Regions from separate parts of the Sphingomonas sp. EU05-FHT14C10 genome, predicted to be linked through region 1. Evidence: riboswitches for the same ligand, from Rfam matches in the RefSeq annotation. Region 1 holds a riboswitch; the other holds the start of a gene.
What was found. Region 1 has a riboswitch for cobalamin ahead of metE (5-methyltetrahydropteroyltriglutamate--homocysteine S-methyltransferase). Riboswitches for the same ligand answer to the same signal wherever they lie in the genome.

Region 1 (8,558 bases):
AGTCGGCGCGGCGCAGCGGCAGGCCCTCGCGCAGCGCCGCCTCGTCGATCTGGATGATCTGCGCGCCGGCGGCCTCGAGGTCGACCACCTCGTCGCGGATCGCGAGCGCGATCTGGCGGCAGCTTGCCTCGCGCGGCTGGTCGTCGCGCACGAAGGACCAGTTGAGGATGGTGACGGGGCCGGTCAGCATCCCCTTCATCGGCCGGGCGGTCAGCGACTGGGCATAGCGCCACCAGTCCACCGTCATCGGATCGGGCCGCGAGACGTCGCCGAACAGCAGGGGCGGGCGCACGCAGCGCGATCCATAGCTTTGCACCCAGCCCGCGCGCGTGAAGGCGAATCCGGCAAGCTGCTCGCCGAAATATTGCACCATGTCGTTGCGCTCGAACTCGCCATGGACGAGCACGTCGAGCCCGATTTCCTCCTGCCAGGCGACGGCATCGCGCGTCGCATCGCGCAGGAAGGCCTCATAGCCGGCCGCGTCGAGCTCGCCCTTGCCGTGGAGCGCGCGGGCGTGGCGGACCTCGGCGGTCTGCGGGAAGGACCCGATCGTGGTGGTCGGGAAGGCGGGCAGGCCGAGCCGCGCCTGCTGCGCCGCCTTGCGCGCGGCGAAGGGCGATGTCCGCTGCGTCATCGCCGCGTCGACGGCGGCGACGCGCGCCTGCACCCTGGGATCGTGGATCAGCGGCGAGGTGAGGCGCGCGGCCGCCGCCACCCGCGAGTCCTCCAGCTCGGCGCGGACCGCGTCGCGCCCTTGGTTGAGCGCTTTGGCGATCGTCGCGAGCTCGCCGATCTTCTGCGCGGCGAAGGACAGCCACTGCTTCACCTGCGGGTCGAGCGCGGTTTCGAGCGCAAGGTCGACGGGGACGTGGAGCAGCGAGCAGGACGGCGCGATCACCACGTCGCGCGTCGCCGCGATCGGGGCGATGCGATCGATGATCGCGTCCAGATCGGCGCGCCAGACGTTGCGCCCGTCGATCACGCCCAGCGACAGCAATTGCGTGGCGCGCAGCCGCGCGGCGACCGGGGCAAGCTGGTCGGGCGCGCGGACCAGATCGACATGCAGGCCGTGGACGGGGAGTGCGACGGCGAGGTCGAGATTGTCGCCCAGTCCGCCGAAATAGCTGGTGAGCATCAGCTTGGCGCCCTTGGTCGCCAGCCGGGCATAGGCGCGGCGGAAGGCGTCGCGCTGCGCGTCGCTCAGGTCGAGCACCAGCGCCGGCTCGTCGATCTGCACCCAGTCGGCGCCCAGCGCGACCAGCTTCCAGATCACATCCTCATAGACGGGGAGCAGCGCGTCGAGCAGGTCGAGCGGATCGACGCCCTCGCCCTTGGCGAGCGAAAGGAAAGTGACGGGGCCGAGCAGGACGGGCCGGGTCTGATAGCCCAGCGCCTTCGCTTCGGCGAACTGGTCGAGGATGCGCGTCGACGACAGCGCGAAACGCTGGCCGGCGGCAAGCTCGGGCACCAGATAATGATAGTTGGTGTCGAACCATTTGGTCATTTCCTGCGCGGTCGCGTCGATCGCGTGCGCGCAGCCGTCATGCCCCTTGTCGGCAGCACCCTGCGTGCCGCGCGCCATCGCGAAATAGGTGGCGAGGTCGACGTCGCCGCCGTGCCAGCCGTAGCGCGCGGGAACGGCGCCCACCATCGCGCTGGTATCGAGCGCATGGTCGTAGAGCGAGAAATCGCCCGAGGGCAGGATATCGGCGCCCAGCGCCTTCTGGCGCGCCCATGCGGCGGCGCGCAGTCCGCTTGCCGAGGCAAGCAACGCGGCGGCGCTGCTTTTGCCTGACCAGTGGCTTTCGAGCGCGAACTTCAGTTCGCGGCGCGGGCCGATGCGGGGGAAACCGAGGGTGGCGACAGTCGCGGTCATCGTCTTCAAGCCTTGCGTTGGGCAAGGTGAGGGGTCTGACGCACGATGCACGGGAATCCGCACCCGCCGGCAAGCCGGGCGCAGCCATGCACGCGGCCTGACCGGACACCCCGCCGGAGGACGTTATCTGACGAGGCAGGTCTCCTGGCTCACGGATCGCAGCGGCGGTCTGGCCTTCCCGATCCTTGCCGGATCAGTGACACGTATCGACCGCCGCTCACCGCTTACAGTTGCGGGGGCAGCGCCGGACTGGCCCCGAGGGGCGTCACCGGCTTCCCGTCTTAGCTCCGCACCGCCCGGGGGTGACGCGAAGAACCTCGACAGCTTCAGGATAGGCAAAGCCGCGCGCCTGTCAATCCACATATAAAGAAATCTTTATATCCATTCCATCATTGCGCGAGGGCGGAAATCGCACCGGATGGCCGCGCTTGGCTCGCAACGGCGATGCAACGAAAAAAATCGCACACGATATAATGGCAGGCCTTGACCACCATGCTCGCTGCGCCTATTTGTCGAGCACACGATTTGATCGTGTACGATATAAAAGCCGACGAAAGACGAAAGGAAGCCCTCATGTCCGTGAACGTCCTCTATCAGACCTCCGCCCGCGCCACCGGCGGCCGCGACGGGCACAGCGCCACGCTCGACGGCGCCGTCGACGTCAAGCTGACCACCCCCAAGGAACTGGGCGGCGCGGGCGGCGACGGGGTGAACCCCGAGCAGCTTTTCGCGACCGGCTATGCCGCCTGCTTCATCGGCGCGATGAAGTTCGTCGCCTCGCAGGGCGGCACCGCCAAGGTTCCCGCCGACACCGCCGTCACCGCGACGGTCGGCATCGGCCCGCGCTCGGAAGGCGGCTTCGGCCTCGCCATCGCGCTCGAAGTCTCGCTGCCGGGCGTCCCGCGCGACCAGGCCGAGGAGCTCGTCGCCAAGGCGCATCAGGTCTGCCCCTATTCGAACGCCACGCGCAACAATGTCGACGTCCAGCTGACCGTCGCCTGATCGGCCCGATCGGTTTCTGGAAAAGCCCCCGGCTGCGCTGCGGCCGGGGGCTTTCGTTTCAGCTTGTGGGCTTTGCGGCGGGCTTGAGGAAGGATTTGGTGCCTTCCTCGCTCATCTCTTCCTCGGCGGTCTTGCAGAAGGCGGCCTTGCGCGGCGCTGCCTCGTCGATCATCAGCCCGACGAGCGACCCGAAGCCCACCAGCGTGCGGTCGCGGAACATGCTCTTGTCCGCATCGGTCGGCAGGTCGGGCAGGCTTTCGTTGATCACCGCAGTCAGCGCGCCTTTGACGGCTTCCTCGTTCATGTCGATGCTGTCGCACAGCACGGCGGCGGCGGTCGCATGCGCCACCAGGTTGAGCACTGCCACCTGCCGCACGGTCAGGTCCTTGCCCAGCCGGTCGGTGATGATGTGGCGCGCCGGATTGTCGGCGATCGCCGGTGCTGCGCGCTTGGCTTTTGCCTTGGTCGCGGCCTGCGCCGGCGCCGTGGCGAGGATTGCGATCGCGAGCATGTAGGTCGCTGATTTCATATCCATTCTCCCCGATCTGCCGGTCAGTATCCGCCGAACTCGCGGCGCGTCCATTTCGACGAGAATTCGCCATATTTATAGCAGGTCGCCTGCCGCCGGTAGCAGACGACATTGTCCGCCGGGCTGTACTGGCCATAGCGATCGCCATAGCGGCCATTGTCGTAATAATCGTCGTCATGATGCTTGTTGCTGCTCGCCGCGCCCGCGACGATCGCACCGATCACCAGCGCGCCGATCACGCCCGCCGCCACGGCATCGCCCTTGCCGCCCTTGCCGCAATCCTTGTTGGTCGCCGGATCGAGATTCTGCACGCGCCCGTTCCACACATACATGGACACGCAGTCCTTCGATCCGCTGTTCCACCAGTAGGATCGGTCGTTGGCGTTGCGCGTCAGGCTGTAGCCGCGCTGCCCCAGCGCGGATTCGGCGGACGATCCCCTGATGCCGATCAGGTCGCGAAGATTGCTTGCCTGCGCCGATGCGGGTGCCGCCGGAAGCAACGCCCCGGCCATTATGATGCCGATCGCGGCCATGCGGCCATATTGTCGTGTCATGCCTCGTCCTCCTCCGACTCGCGGCACGCCGGCTGCGGCCGGCATCCCTCCGTTGCGCGAACCCGAATGCCGCCGCCTGTTACTGCGACATGCACGTTGCCGGCGGACGACAAGCCCCGCGCCGCCGGAAATCCATCTGAAGCTGGAAGAGGTTGCGCGCGGCCCCGGCGCTTGTCCAGCGCCCGTGCGATGCTGCGGCTTTAGGATGAAATGGTCGGGGCGACAGGATTCGAACCTGCGACCCCCACACCCCCAGTGTGATGCGCTACCAGGCTGCGCTACGCCCCGACCAGGCGGACTCGACCTGTCGGCCGACGTCCGGAGCCGCGCCCCTTAAGGCCATGCGCGCGCCGACGCAAGCAGGGAGCGTGCGCCCGCCCCCTGCAACCAATGTTGCGCCCCCGCGCCCTTACGTGATAGGCGCGCGGCTTTCCGGGGGACTTTGGGCTGTCCCTCCCTGATCAGGCGATAAAGAAAACGATGTTCGCAACCCCCGCTTTCGCACAGGCCGCAGGCGGCGCGTCCGCCGCAGGCACGGGCGCCTTCTTCGTGCAGATGGTGCCGCTGCTCTTCATCTTCGTCATCTTCTACTTCCTGCTGATCCGTCCGCAGCAGCAGCGGATGAAGAAGCATCGCGCGATGATCGATGCCGCCAAGAAGGGCGATAGCGTCGTCACCGGCGGCGGCCTCGTCGGCAAGGTGACCAAGGTCGAGGACGAGTTCGTCGAGATCGAGCTGGCGCCCAGCGTGCGCGTCCGCGCGGTCAAGTCGACGTTGACGGACATCACGCCGCTCGGCGGCGGAAAGCCGGCAAACGACTGATGCTCGATTTCCCGCGCTGGAAGGTGGTGGGGATTCTCGCCGTCGTCATCCTCGGTGTGATGATGGCGGTGCCCAGCCTTGTTCCCGAATCGGCCTGGCCCAAATGGCTGCCCGCGCCCCGCGTCAATCTGGGGCTCGATCTGTCGGGCGGCAGCCACCTGCTGCTCGAGGCGGATTCGACCGATATCGCCAAGCAGCGTCTGGAACAGATGCAGGAAACGATCCGCACCGAGATGCGGCGCGGCAACCCCCGCATCGATATCGGCGATATCTCGACGCAGGGCGGCCGGCTGGCCTTCCTCGTCCGCGATCAGGCGCAGACCGATGCCGCGGTCGAGCGCGTCCGCGCGCTGACCCAGGGCGTCGGCGTCACCGGCCAGCGCGACTGGGACGTGAAGGTCGAGGATAGCAGCCGCGTCATCGTCACGCCGACCCCGGCCGGCCTTGCCGCCGCGACCAACAGCGCGATGCAGGTCGCGACCGAGGTCGTCCGCAAGCGCATCGACGAAATGGGCACCAAGGAGCCGACGATCATCCGCCAGGGCGCGACGCGCATTCTGGTGCAGGTCCCCGGCCTCCAGAACCCCGAAGCGCTCAAGCAGCTGCTCGGCAAGACCGCCAAGCTCGAATTCAAGATGGTCGATCTGACCGCGACCGCCACCGACATCGCGCAGAACCACGCGCCGGTCGGCAGCCAGATCCTGCCTTATCCCGATGCGCCGGGTAATGGACCCAAGGCGATCGCCGTCCACCGCCAGGTGATGATATCGGGCGATCAGCTCATCGACGCGCAGCAGGGCTTCGACCAGCGCACCAATATGCCCGTCGTCAACATCCGCTTCGACGGGCAGGGCGGCCGCAAGTTCGCGAAGGTCACGCAGGAAAATACAGGCAAGCCCTTCGCGATGATCCTCGACAACAGCGTGCTGTCGGCGCCCAACATCAACGAACCGATCCTCGGCGGTCAGGCGCAGATCAGCGGCAATTTCACCGTCGAAAGCGCCAACCAGCTCGCCATCGCGCTGCGTTCGGGCAAGCTGCCCGTGGCGCTCAAGGTGATCGAGGAACGCACCGTCGGGCCGCAGCTCGGCGCTGACTCGATCCGCGCGGGCATCCTCGCCTCGACGATCGCGGCGGTGGCGGTGATCATCTTCATGCTCGTCACCTATGGCCGCTTCGGCATCTACGCCAACCTCGCCGTGGTGATTAACATCTTCGTGATCCTCGGCGTCATGGGCCTGCTCGGCGCGACGCTGACGCTGCCCGGCATCGCCGGCTTCGTGCTCACCATCGGCACCGCGGTCGACGCCAACGTGCTGATCAACGAACGCATCCGCGAAGAGCGGCGGCGCGGGCGCAGCGTCGTCCAGGCCGTCGAACATGGCTATAAGGAAGCCAGCCGCACCATCTTCGAGGCGAACGTGACGCACGCGATCGCAGGCCTGATCATGCTCGTGCTCGGCTCCGGGCCGATCAAGGGCTTCGCCATCGTGCTGCTGATCGGCATCGCCACGTCGGTGTTCACCGCCGTCACCTTCACCCGCATGCTCGTCGCCGGCTGGATCCGCAGGAACCGCCCGACCGAGATGAACATTTAAGGGCGGGAGCGAACCATGCGACTTTTGAAACTCGTCCCCGACAATACCAATCTCGGCTTCGTCAAGCTGCGCTTCTGGGCCTTCGGGCTCACTGCGCTCCTGACCCTGCTCGCGGTCGGCGCGGTCGCCACGCGCGGCCTCAATCTCGGCGTCGACTTCGTCGGCGGCCTGATGATCGAGGCCAAGTTCCAGCAGGTCCCGCAGCTCGATCAGGTGCGCTCGGATGTCGACAGGCTGGGCGTCGGCGAAGGCCAGCTCCAGCAGTTCGGCGATCCCAACACCGTGTCGATCCGCCTGCCGCTCCCGGCGAGCGAGGATCCCGGCGCGACCAATGCCGTCGTCCGCAAGGTGCAGGGCGCGCTGTCGGCCAAATATCCCGGCGTCGTGTTCAACAAGGCCGATACCGTCTCGGGCAAGGTCTCGGACGAACTGATCCGCAACGGCATCATCGCGGTGCTGCTCGCGATCATCGGCATCGCGATCTTCTCGTGGCTGCGCTACGAATGGCAGTTCGGCATCTCGACCGCCGTCGCCATTCTGCACGACGTGCTGATGACGCTCGGCTTCTTCGCGGTCACGCGGCTGGAATTCGATCTCAACATCGTCGCCGCCGTGCTCACGATCATCGGCTACTCGATCAACGACAAGATGGTGATCGACGATCGCATCCGCGAAAATATGCGGAAATATCGCCAGATGGACATGAAGTCGCTGATCGACCTTTCGGTGAACGAAACGCTGCCGCGTACCGTGATGACCTCGATCACCGTGCTCATCGCGCTGGGCGCGCTGCTGATCTGGGGCGGCCATGTGCTGCGCGGCTTCACCGCCGCCATGATGCTCGGCATCGTCGTCGGCACCTACTCGTCGATCTACGTGTCGTCGTCGCTGCTCATCACCCTCGGCCTCACCCCGCGTGCGCCCGATCGCAAGGCGAACGCCGCCAGCGTCGCCAGCGGCGCCGAACGGGTCGGCCCGCGCGACTGATGGCGGGCAAGGATATCGGCGTCCGCGTCTCGCGCGATCGCGCGGGCGCGGGGCCGATGGTCACCGGCTTTGCGGGGCGCGGCTTCCGCGTCGATGGCGTCGCGATGGAAGGCGCGCTGCTCACGCCCTTATGGGCGCGCGAATGGGCCGATCCCGCGATCGACGAAGCCGCGATCGCCGATCTGCTTGCCTTTGGCCCGCCGCCCGAATTCATCCTGATCGGCACGGGCAGCAGCCTGCTCCGTCCGCCGCCCGCCTTCGTCGCCGCGATCGAGGCGCTCGGCATCGGCGTCGAGGCGATGGACAGCCGCGCCGCCGCGCGCGCCTGGGGCGTATTGCGCGCCGAAGACCGCTGGATCGCCGCCGCGCTGATGCCGCTCTGACTCCCCGTCATTGCGAGCGCAGCGAAGCAATCCAGAGCGGCGCCTGACGTTCAGTCTGGATTGCTTCGCTGCGCTCGCAATGACGCTGCTTTCCCTGCAATCCCGGACAAATGCTCGAACAGCACCTGGCTATTGGCTTCCCAGGTAAACCCCTCAGCCGCGCGCCGCACGACATCGCGGTCCGGCGGCGTGGCGAGCAGCTCTTTCACGGCATCTGAAATCGCCTCGGGCGTGCGCGCCACGATCCGCCCCGCGCCGTCGTCGCGCAGCAGTTCGCGCGCTCCGCCCACGTCGGCGATCACGATCGGCGTTCCGCAGGCCAGCGCCTCGACCCAGGCATTGGCCAGCCCTTCGGACGCCGAGGGCAGCAGCATCACGTCGGCTGCGGCGAGGATGGCGGGGAGGGCGGCGTGGGGCTGCGCACCCAGAAAATGCACGCGCCTTCCCGGTGCGCGCGCCTGCGCCTGATAGGCCGCGCGCATCGGCCCTTCGCCGACGATCAGCAGCGTGGCGTCGGGCAGCGCCTTCATCGCTTCGATCGCCAGCGCCTGCCCCTTGCGCTCGATCAGCGCGCCCACCGTCGCGACGACCGGGCCGGACAGCCCCAGCGCCGTCTTTGCCGCGTCGCGGTCGGCGATCGCGAACAGGTCGAGGTCGACGCCGGTATAATGAACGCGCACCGTGTCGCGCGCGATGCCGATCGCCGTCATGTCGTCGGCGAGTGCCGCCGAAACCGCAAGCAGGCCGTCCGCCTTTTGCGCCGCCGCCACGATCTGCGGCCCGCTGTCGCGCCGCCGTCCCCAATAA
Region 2 (8,558 bases), on a different contig from region 1:
TCGCCGATGCGGAAGCTGCTGTCGAACGAGGCCTTGTACCGCGTGCCCTTGTCGCCCGAGGTGCGATCGTCATGGTCGAAATCGTTGCGCTTGGTATCGGCGATCTGGCCGGTCAGCGTGCTCACCCAGCGATCGTCGAGCAGGCCGAGCTGCGCGCGCAGCAGGCCGTAGAAGGCGCGGTTGCGCGTGCGGACGCCGGGCGAATCGATCAGATAGCCGAAGGTCGGGCTGCCGGGCGTATAGTCGGTATTGTTATAGTCGGCGTCGGTATAGCTGTAGCGCCCGACCGCCGAGAGCTTGAGGTTCTCGGCCGCCTGCCAGTTGAGCTTGAGCGACGCGCCGACGCTGTCCGATCCCACGTCGCGCGTGCCGCCGAACGCGGTCGGCGTACCGCCGGTGTGGTAGAAGGATCCGGTCGCCGCATAGTCGAACGTACCGCTCGATCCGCCCACGCGCGCGGCAGCGGAAGCGGTGTCGAACGAACCGCCCTCGGCGCGCAGCGAAACGCCCGGCGTCTCGCGGCCCGATGCGGTGATGTACTGGATCACGCCGCCGATCGCGTCCGACCCGTAGAGCGAGCTCTGCTGCCCGCGCAGCACCTCGACGCGCGCATCGGGGTCGGCGATCAGCGTGCCGAAATCATATTCGCCCTGATAGGGATCGGAAACCTCGATCCCGTCGATCAGCACCAGTACATGGTTGGCCTCGCTGCCGCGGATGCGGACCTGCGTCATCCCGCCGACATTGCCGGTGCGGCTGACGGCGACGCCCGGCACGTCGCGCAGGATGTCCGACACGATCCGCGTCTGGCGCTGGTCGAGCGCCTGTGCGTCGAGCAGCGTCGCCGAAACGCCGATATTGTCGAGCTGCTCGGGCTGGCCGGTGCGGCTGGCGGTGATGATGATGTCGTTGCCGGTCGCACCGTCATCATCGGCGGCGAAGGCGGGCATAGGCGCCAGCATGGCCGCGACGGCGGCCAGCGAGGCGGAATGGAAAATGCTCTTCATCGTAACAAACCCCCCGGCGTCTTAGCGACAAAGGCGGGGGCCTGCCGTTATCCGGCCGGGCAAGCGCGCGGACCGACGCCCGGATGGCGCCCGCGAGCTTCGCACCGTGCGGCCCCAGCCGCTCGTTCGTCGCTCAGACGGAGGACCGTGCCCTGGCCTTTCCCTGGACCATGGCAAGAGCGACATCGCACCGGCAGGTCTCCTGGCTCGCGGGTCATCGCCCGATGCCCGCCTTCCCGGACCTGTTTTGGTCCAGTGGCCGCCTTCCCCGGAAGGAAGGCATGGGCATCGCGCTCGCCGCTCACAGTTGCAGGGACAGCCGCGGCTTGCGGGCTTCCGCCCGCTCCGCATTCCCTCTTAGGCCCCTTGCGGGGCACCGGCGCGATCTCGACGAGGGCTATTACCCTGCGTCGCCGCCGCACCTAGCGGTCTTCGTGCGCTTCGCCAAGCCATGTTCGGACTTGCCTTCGCCGCCCGAACGGGGGCAAGCGCGAAGCAAAGGAGAGAAGAATGGTGGACCGGCTCGATGCGTCGCTTGCCTATGCGCTCAGCCGCCGGCGGTTGCTCGCCGGCGCGGGGCTGGCGGGCGCGGGCGCAGCGGCGGCCGTTGCCGGCGGCGGTCTGGTGGACCTCCGGCTCCCGGGCGGACCCAGCGAGCGCGCGCTGACCAAGGCCTTCCCCGAAAAGGGCGAGATGATCTTGCAGCGCAACCGGCCGCCGCTGCTCGAAACGCCGTTCGAGGTGTTCGACCAGGGCGTCTTCACGCCCAATGATCGTTTCTATGTTCGCTGGCACCTCGCGCAGGTGCCGACCGACGTCGACGTCGATGCGTGGCGGCTGAAAGTGCGCGGCAATGTCACCCGCGAACTGAGCCTCGCGGTCGGGGACATCATCGCGATGCCGCGTGTCGAAATTGCTGCGGTCAACCAATGCTCGGGCAATTCGCGCGGGCTGTTCGAGCCGCGCGTGCCCGGCGCGCAGTGGCGCAACGGCGCCATGGGCAATGCGCGCTGGCTGGGCGTGCGGCTGAAGGATCTGCTCGCGCAGGCCGGGGTGAAAGCGGGTTCGGTCGCGGTGCGTTTCGGCGCCGCCGATCAGCCGTTGATGCCCGATCCCGATTATTTCAAGTCGCTGTCGATCGATCATGCGCTCAGCGACGAGGTGATCGTCGCTTACGGCATGAACGGCGAGCAGTTGCCCCTGCTCAACGGCTTCCCGCTCAGGCTGATCGTACCCGGCTGGTTCTCGACCTATTGGGTGAAGATGCTCGACGATATCGAGGTGCTGACCGCGCCGGACGAGAATTACTGGATGGCGAAGGCCTATCGCGTACCCTCGGCTCCGGGCGCGAATGTGGTGCCGGGGGCCAAGGATTTCCCGACCCAGCCGATCAGCACCATGCCGCCGCGCTCCTTCGTGACCAATCTGGCCGATGGCGCGACGGTGGTCGCCGGTGCGCCGCTGTCGGTGCGCGGCATCGCGATGGGCGGCGACCAAGGCGTTGCCTCGGTGGATGTGTCGATCGACGGCGGCCGGAGCTGGCAACGCGCGGCGCTCGGCCATGACGAGGGGCGCTACAGCTTCCGCCGCTTCGAGGCGCTGTTCCCGCCCGTTCCGCGCGGCGCGTTGACGCTGATGAGCCGCGTCACCAACGGTGCCGGCGTCGCGCAGCCCTTCAAACCCAATTGGAACCCCGGCGGCTATATGCGCTGCGTGGTCGAGCGCGTGGCGGTGACGGCAGCATGAAGAAACCAATCCTCACACTGCTGCCGCTCCTCGCGCTGCTTGCCGGCTGCGATCGCTATGCCAAGCCCGGCGTGGCGCGCGAGCCCGATGCGATTGCGGTCCACTCGGTGAGCGTTGCCCTGCCGACCTCGGACGAGCCTCTGCCGCCCGGCCCCAACCTCGCGCTCGTCCGCGAGCGCTGCACCGCCTGCCATTCTCCCGGCATGATCCTCGTCCAGCCGAAGCTCAAGCATGAGCAGTGGCGGGCGACGGTCGCCAAGATGCGCGAGGCCTATAAGGCGCCGATCCCGGAGACCGACGACGACGCGATCGTCGCCTATCTCGATCATCTCAGCCAGATGGTCGCGAGCGGCAAGGAAACCCGCTAAGGGCCGATGAATCGGCGCGACTGCGCGCCACGGGGAGATGATATGACCGACAGCGCCGCCGCACCCATCATCTGTTTCGGGGAGCTGATGCTGCGCCTGTCCGCGCCGGGGCGCGAGATGCTGCTCCAGTCGGGGCGCTTCGATGCGACCTGGGGCGGGGCGGAGACCAACGTCGCGGTGGGTCTCGCGCGGCTCGGTACCGCATCGGCGCTGGTGACGGCGCTTCCCGAAGGGGCGCTCGGCGACGCTGCGCTGCGTGACGTGCGCGGGCTGGGCGTCGACGTCTCGCGCGTGGTGCGCGGCAAGGGACGGCTTGGCCTCTATTTTCTGTCGCAAGGCGCGGGGCTGCGCGCCTCGTCGATCGTCTACGACCGCGCTGGTAGCCTGTTCGCGACGTCCGGCCCCCAAAATTTCGACTGGCCGTCGCTTCTCCAAGGCGCCGGACGCCTGCATCTGTCGGGGATCACCCCGGCGCTTGGCCCCAATGGGACAGCCATGGCGCTCGCGGCGGCGCGCGCGGCATCCGATGCCGGCGTCCCCGTCTCGTTCGACGGCAATTTCCGCGCGCAGCTCTGGGCGGCATGGGACGGCGATCCGCGCGCGATCCTCTCCGAACTGATTGGCCATGCCGATCTGATGTTCGGCAATCATCGCGACGTCGCGTTGCTGCTCGGCCAGGATTTCTCGGGTGACGGGCCAGACCGGCGGCGCGAGGCGACGGATGCGGCCTTCGCCGCCTTCCCGAAGCTTCAGTTCATCGCCTCGACCGCGCGCCATGTCGACGATGCCGATCGCCACCGCCTGTCGGCGCGGATCGATATGCGCGCCTCGGCGCACCAGACGCGCGAGGTGACGATCGCCGGCATCGTCGATCGCATCGGCGGCGGCGACGCCTTTGCTGCGGGCGTACTCCACGGCCTGCCGCAGGGGCCGGATGCGGCCGCCGAGATCGGCCTCGCCTTCGCGGCGCTCAAGCATTCGATCCCCGGCGATTTCTGCCTCGCCGGCCCCGGTGAAGTCGCTGCCTTCCTCGAAGGCGGGTTCGACGTTCGCCGCTGACGAAGGCCTCCCCCCGTCATTGCGAGCGAAGCGAAGCAATCCAGCCGGAGGCCAGGCATCGTTCTGGATTGCTTCGCTTCGCTCGCAATGACGAAGTGCTGGTGCAAGATCGGCGCTCAAGCCCTGAAATGCGCGACCAGCCCATAACTGTCGCCGGGATAGACTTGCCGCGCATAGGTGATCCGCTCCTCGCCGCGCCATGTCCATCGCTCGAGGCAGATGCAGGCCAGCCCCACGTCCACCGCCAAGAGACGCGCGGTCGCGGCGTCGGCATTGATCGCGGTGATCCGGTGCTCGGCTTCGGTCCAGGGGACGTGATCGAGCAGCCATGATCCCGGCGGATCGCTAGCGAAGTCGGCGTCGATGGCGGAGGGAACGGCGGCAAGGCTGATCAGCCGCCGCTCGATCGCATAAGGCCGCCCGTCGGCGAGGTGGCGGCAGTCGATCGCGAGAAGTCGACCCGACGTGCCACCGAGCAGGGCGCGATCCGCCGCGCTGGCCCGCCGTGCCGATCGTTCGATCAGTTCCAGCCCATAGGTACGGCCCTGCGATGCGACCTCGTCGCGAATATCGGGGATTTCGAGCGCCGCGCGGTGGAAGCGCGGCGCGGCGACGAAGGTTCCGGCGCGCCTCCGCCGCTCGAGCAGCCCGGCCTGCACCAACGCGCCCAGCGCCTTGCTCACCGTCATGCGCGAGCAGCCATATTCGGCTTCGAGCTCATGCTCATAAGGGATGCGGTGGCCGGGCTTCCACTCGCCCGACATGATCCGCGCCTCGATCGCGCGCCGGATCCGCTCGTGGAGCGGCGCCTCGATATTCATGCCAGCAATGCGCGCAATGCTGCGCGGTAACGCGCCTCGATCGTGTCGCGCCGGTGATGGCGCCCGCCGCTCACGCGCTTCGCGCCGGCGCGCCAGACGCAATCGATCAGCCCGCGCGCGCCGCCGAAGACAAGGCTGTCGATCAATGCGTCGCCATCGCGCGCGACAATCAGCGGGTGGTCGCGGGTGAGCGAGAGGAAGTCGGCGGGCGCCCCCGCCGCGATCCCCGGCGTGGGAGCGCCAAGCGCCCGGCCGCCCCCGGCGAGGGCATCGCGCCATAGCGCCGCGCCCGTCGACCGGCCGGCGCCGCCTGCCAGCATGTTGCGCCCGCGCGCCGTCAGCCGCTGGCCATATTCGAGCAGCCGAAGCTCCTCGGCCGCATCGATCAGTATATTCGAGTCCGATCCGATGCCGAACGCGCCCCCCGCCGCCTGATAGGCCTGGGCGGGAAAGATGCCGTCGCCCAGATTGGCCTCGGTGATCGGGCACAGCCCGACGACCGCGCCGCTCCTCGCGATCATCCGCCATTCGCGCTCATCGGCATGCGTTGCGTGGACGAGGCACCAGCGCGCGTCGACTTCCTGATGATCGTAGAACCACTCGATCGGGCGCGCGCCGCTCCAAGCGATGCAGGCCTCGACCTCGCGCATCTGTTCGGCAATGTGGATATGGACGGGGGCATCGGGGGCGAGCTTCGCTAGTGCGTCCAGTTCCCACGCGGTCACGGCGCGCAGGCTGTGCGGTGCGATCCCGACCACCGCGTCGCCAAGGCCCGCCACTGCCGCGCGGCTTGCCTCGAACAGCAGCGCATAGCCGTCGAGATCGTTTACGAAGCGGCGCTGCGCGGGCAGGGGCGGCGCACCGCCGAAATCGGAGTGGGCATAGAAGACCGGGAGCAGGGTCAGCGCTACCCCCGTCTCGTCGGCCGCCGCCACGATCGCCTCGGCCATTGCGGCGATATTGGCATAGGGCCGGCCGTCGGGCGCATGGTGGAGATAATGGAACTCGCCGACTCGTGCGAAGCCAGCCTCCAGCATCTCGGCATAGGCAAGCGCCGCGATGGCATGAAGCGTCTCGGGCTCGATCTGGTCGACGAAGCGATACATCGCCTCGCGCCAGGTCCAGAAACTATCCACGCTGTCGCCCGCGCGCTCGGCCAGCCCTGCCATGCCGCGCTGGAAGGCATGGCTGTGGAGATTGGGGAGCGCTGGGATGGCGACTGCGTGGCGTTCGTCGTCGGGCAGGGCGTTGGCGCCTGCTTCGATCGCGACGATGGTGCCGCCGGCCAGTGTGATGCGCACATCCTTTCGCCAGCCTTCGGCGGTCAGCGCGCGTTCGAACCACAGGGCCATGCGATCCTCCTTGCCGCTCTGGACAGTCGCGGAGCGATGCGGTTATGTATATACATATTCGCTGCAAGTGCCAGCGTCTTGTCGGGGAGCCACGCATGTTGAGCGACCGCCTTTGGACCAATGCCCGGCTGGCGACGATGCGCGCCGATCTGGGCGGGCTGGGCGCGATCGAGGATGGCGTGGTCGCCGCGCTGGACGGGCGAATCGTCTATGCCGGCCCGCGTGCCGATGCGCCCCTGTTCGACGCGCGCGAGGCGATCGATTGCGAAGGGCGCTGGATCACGCCGGGGCTGATCGACTGCCACACACACATCGTCCATGCCGGCAATCGCGCCACCGAATTCGAAATGAAGCTCGACGGCGCGAGCTATGAGGCGATCGCGCGGGCGGGCGGCGGCATCGTATCGACCATGCGCGCGACGCGCGCCGCCAGTGAGGCCGAACTGGTCGCCGAGGCGCTTCCCCGCCTCGATGCACTGATTGCCGAGGGCGTGACGACGATCGAAGCCAAATCGGGCTATGGCCTGTCGACCGACGCCGAACTGAAGATGCTCCGCGCCGTCCGTGCGCTCGGCGCGGCGCGGCCCGTTTCGGTCAGCGCGACCTTCCTTGGCGCGCATGCGCTGCCTCCCGAATATGCCGGCGATGCCGATGCCTATGTCGTGCTGGTCTGCGACGCGATGATCCCGGCCATTGCGCGCGCGGGAGCGGCCGACGCGGTCGACGGTTTCTGCGAGGGGATCGGTTTCACGCCCGCGCAGATCGATCGCCTGTTAGAGGCCGCTACACGCCATGGCCTGCCGGTCAAGCTCCATGCGGAGCAATTGTCCAACCTCGAAGGCGCGGCGCTTGCGGCACGCCACGGCGCACTTTCGGCCGATCATCTCGAGCATCTGAGCGAAGCGGGCGTGGCAGCGATGGCGGCGGCAGGCACCGTCGCGGTGCTCCTTCCCGGCGCCTATTATTTCATGCGCGAGACGAAGCTGCCCCCGGTTGCTTCGCTGCGTGCGGCGGGCGTGCCGATCGCGATCGCGACCGACTGCAACCCCGGCACCTCGCCGCTGACCTCGATCCTGCTCGCGATGAACATGGCGGCGATCGAATTCCGCCTGACGGTCGAGGAATGCCTGGCGGGCGTGACGCGCAATGCGGCGCGCGCGCTTGGACTGCAGGCGGAGGTTGGCGCCATCGAGCCCGGCAAGTGGTGCGATCTCGCGATCTGGGATGTCGCGACCCCCGCAGAGCTTGTTTATCGCATGGGCTTCAATCCGCTCCATGCGCGCATCTGGAGAGGCCATTGACGATCATCACGCTCATCCCCGGCGCGGCAACGCTCGCCGATTGGCGCGCCATCTATCGCGGCGCCGACGTCGCGCTCGATCCGACGTCGGCACCGGCGATCGCGGCCAGTGCGGCGGCGGTCGATCGCATCGTCGCGCGCGGGTTGCCGGCCTATGGAATCAACACCGGCTTCGGCAAGCTGGCGAGCGTCAGCATCGCCGCCGACGATCTGGCGACGCTCCAGCGCAACATCGTGCTCAGCCATGCCGCCGGAACGGGCGAGCCGAGCCCCGTGCCCGTCATCCGCCTGATGATGGCGCTGAAGCTCGCCAGCCTCGCGCAGGGCGCATCCGGCGTCTCGCCCGCGACTGTCGCGCTGATCGAAGCGATGCTGGCGCGCGGCCTGACGCCCGTCGTTCCCGCGCAGGGATCGGTCGGCGCGTCGGGCGACCTCGCGCCGCTCGCGCATATGGCGGCCGCGATGATCGGGGTCGGCGAGATCATCGTCGGCGAAGAGCGCGTGGCCGCCGCCGATGCGCTCGCGCGCGCCGGACTGGCGCCGATCGAACTGGGCGCCAAGGAAGGGCTGGCGCTGCTCAACGGCACGCAATTCTCCACCGCCAACGCGCTCGCCGGGCTGTTCGAGGCCGAACGGCTTTTCCGGTCGGCGCTCGTCACCGGCGCATTGTCGACCGAAGCCGCCAAGGGATCGGACACGCCATTCGATCATCGCATCCACGCGCTGCGCGGCCATGCCGGGCAGATCGCGGTGGGCGATGCGCTGCGCGATCTGATGGTGGGTTCGGCGATCCGCGCCTCGCATCTTGAGGGCGACGCGCGTGTGCAGGATCCCTATTGCCTGCGCTGCCAGCCGCAGGTGATGGGCGCCGCTCTCGATATTTTGCGCCAGGCCGGCGCGACGCT

Region 2: it holds a riboswitch for cobalamin, as region 1 does, so the genes downstream of both, AC3WT0_RS14485 (TonB-dependent receptor plug domain-containing protein) here and metE (5-methyltetrahydropteroyltriglutamate--homocysteine S-methyltransferase) in region 1, are expected to answer to the same signal.

The regions. Positions count from the first base shown of each region.
Region 1 covers NZ_JBYTEN010000003.1:119,696-128,253, reverse strand. The annotation lists gene metE (5-methyltetrahydropteroyltriglutamate--homocysteine S-methyltransferase) at 1-1,876, opposite strand, end outside; cobalamin riboswitch at 1,994-2,211, opposite strand; gene AC3WT0_RS05275 (organic hydroperoxide resistance protein) at 2,450-2,878, shown strand; gene AC3WT0_RS05270 (hypothetical protein) at 2,937-3,407, opposite strand; gene AC3WT0_RS05265 (hypothetical protein) at 3,431-3,961, opposite strand; tRNA gene AC3WT0_RS05260 (tRNA-Pro) at 4,173-4,249, opposite strand; gene yajC (preprotein translocase subunit YajC) at 4,442-4,783, shown strand; gene secD (protein translocase subunit SecD) at 4,783-6,381, shown strand; gene secF (protein translocase subunit SecF) at 6,397-7,368, shown strand; gene AC3WT0_RS05240 (Mth938-like domain-containing protein) at 7,368-7,751, shown strand; gene AC3WT0_RS05235 (glycosyltransferase) at 7,802-8,558, opposite strand, start outside.
Region 2 covers NZ_JBYTEN010000015.1:68,861-77,418, reverse strand. The annotation lists gene AC3WT0_RS14485 (TonB-dependent receptor plug domain-containing protein) at 1-1,007, opposite strand, end outside; cobalamin riboswitch at 1,183-1,403, opposite strand; gene AC3WT0_RS14480 (molybdopterin-dependent oxidoreductase) at 1,521-2,753, shown strand; gene AC3WT0_RS14475 (c-type cytochrome) at 2,750-3,121, shown strand; gene AC3WT0_RS14470 (PfkB family carbohydrate kinase) at 3,164-4,180, shown strand; gene hutC (histidine utilization transcriptional repressor HutC) at 4,297-5,001, opposite strand; gene AC3WT0_RS14460 (formimidoylglutamate deiminase) at 4,998-6,353, opposite strand; gene hutI (imidazolonepropionase) at 6,449-7,654, shown strand; gene hutH (histidine ammonia-lyase) at 7,651-8,558, shown strand, end outside.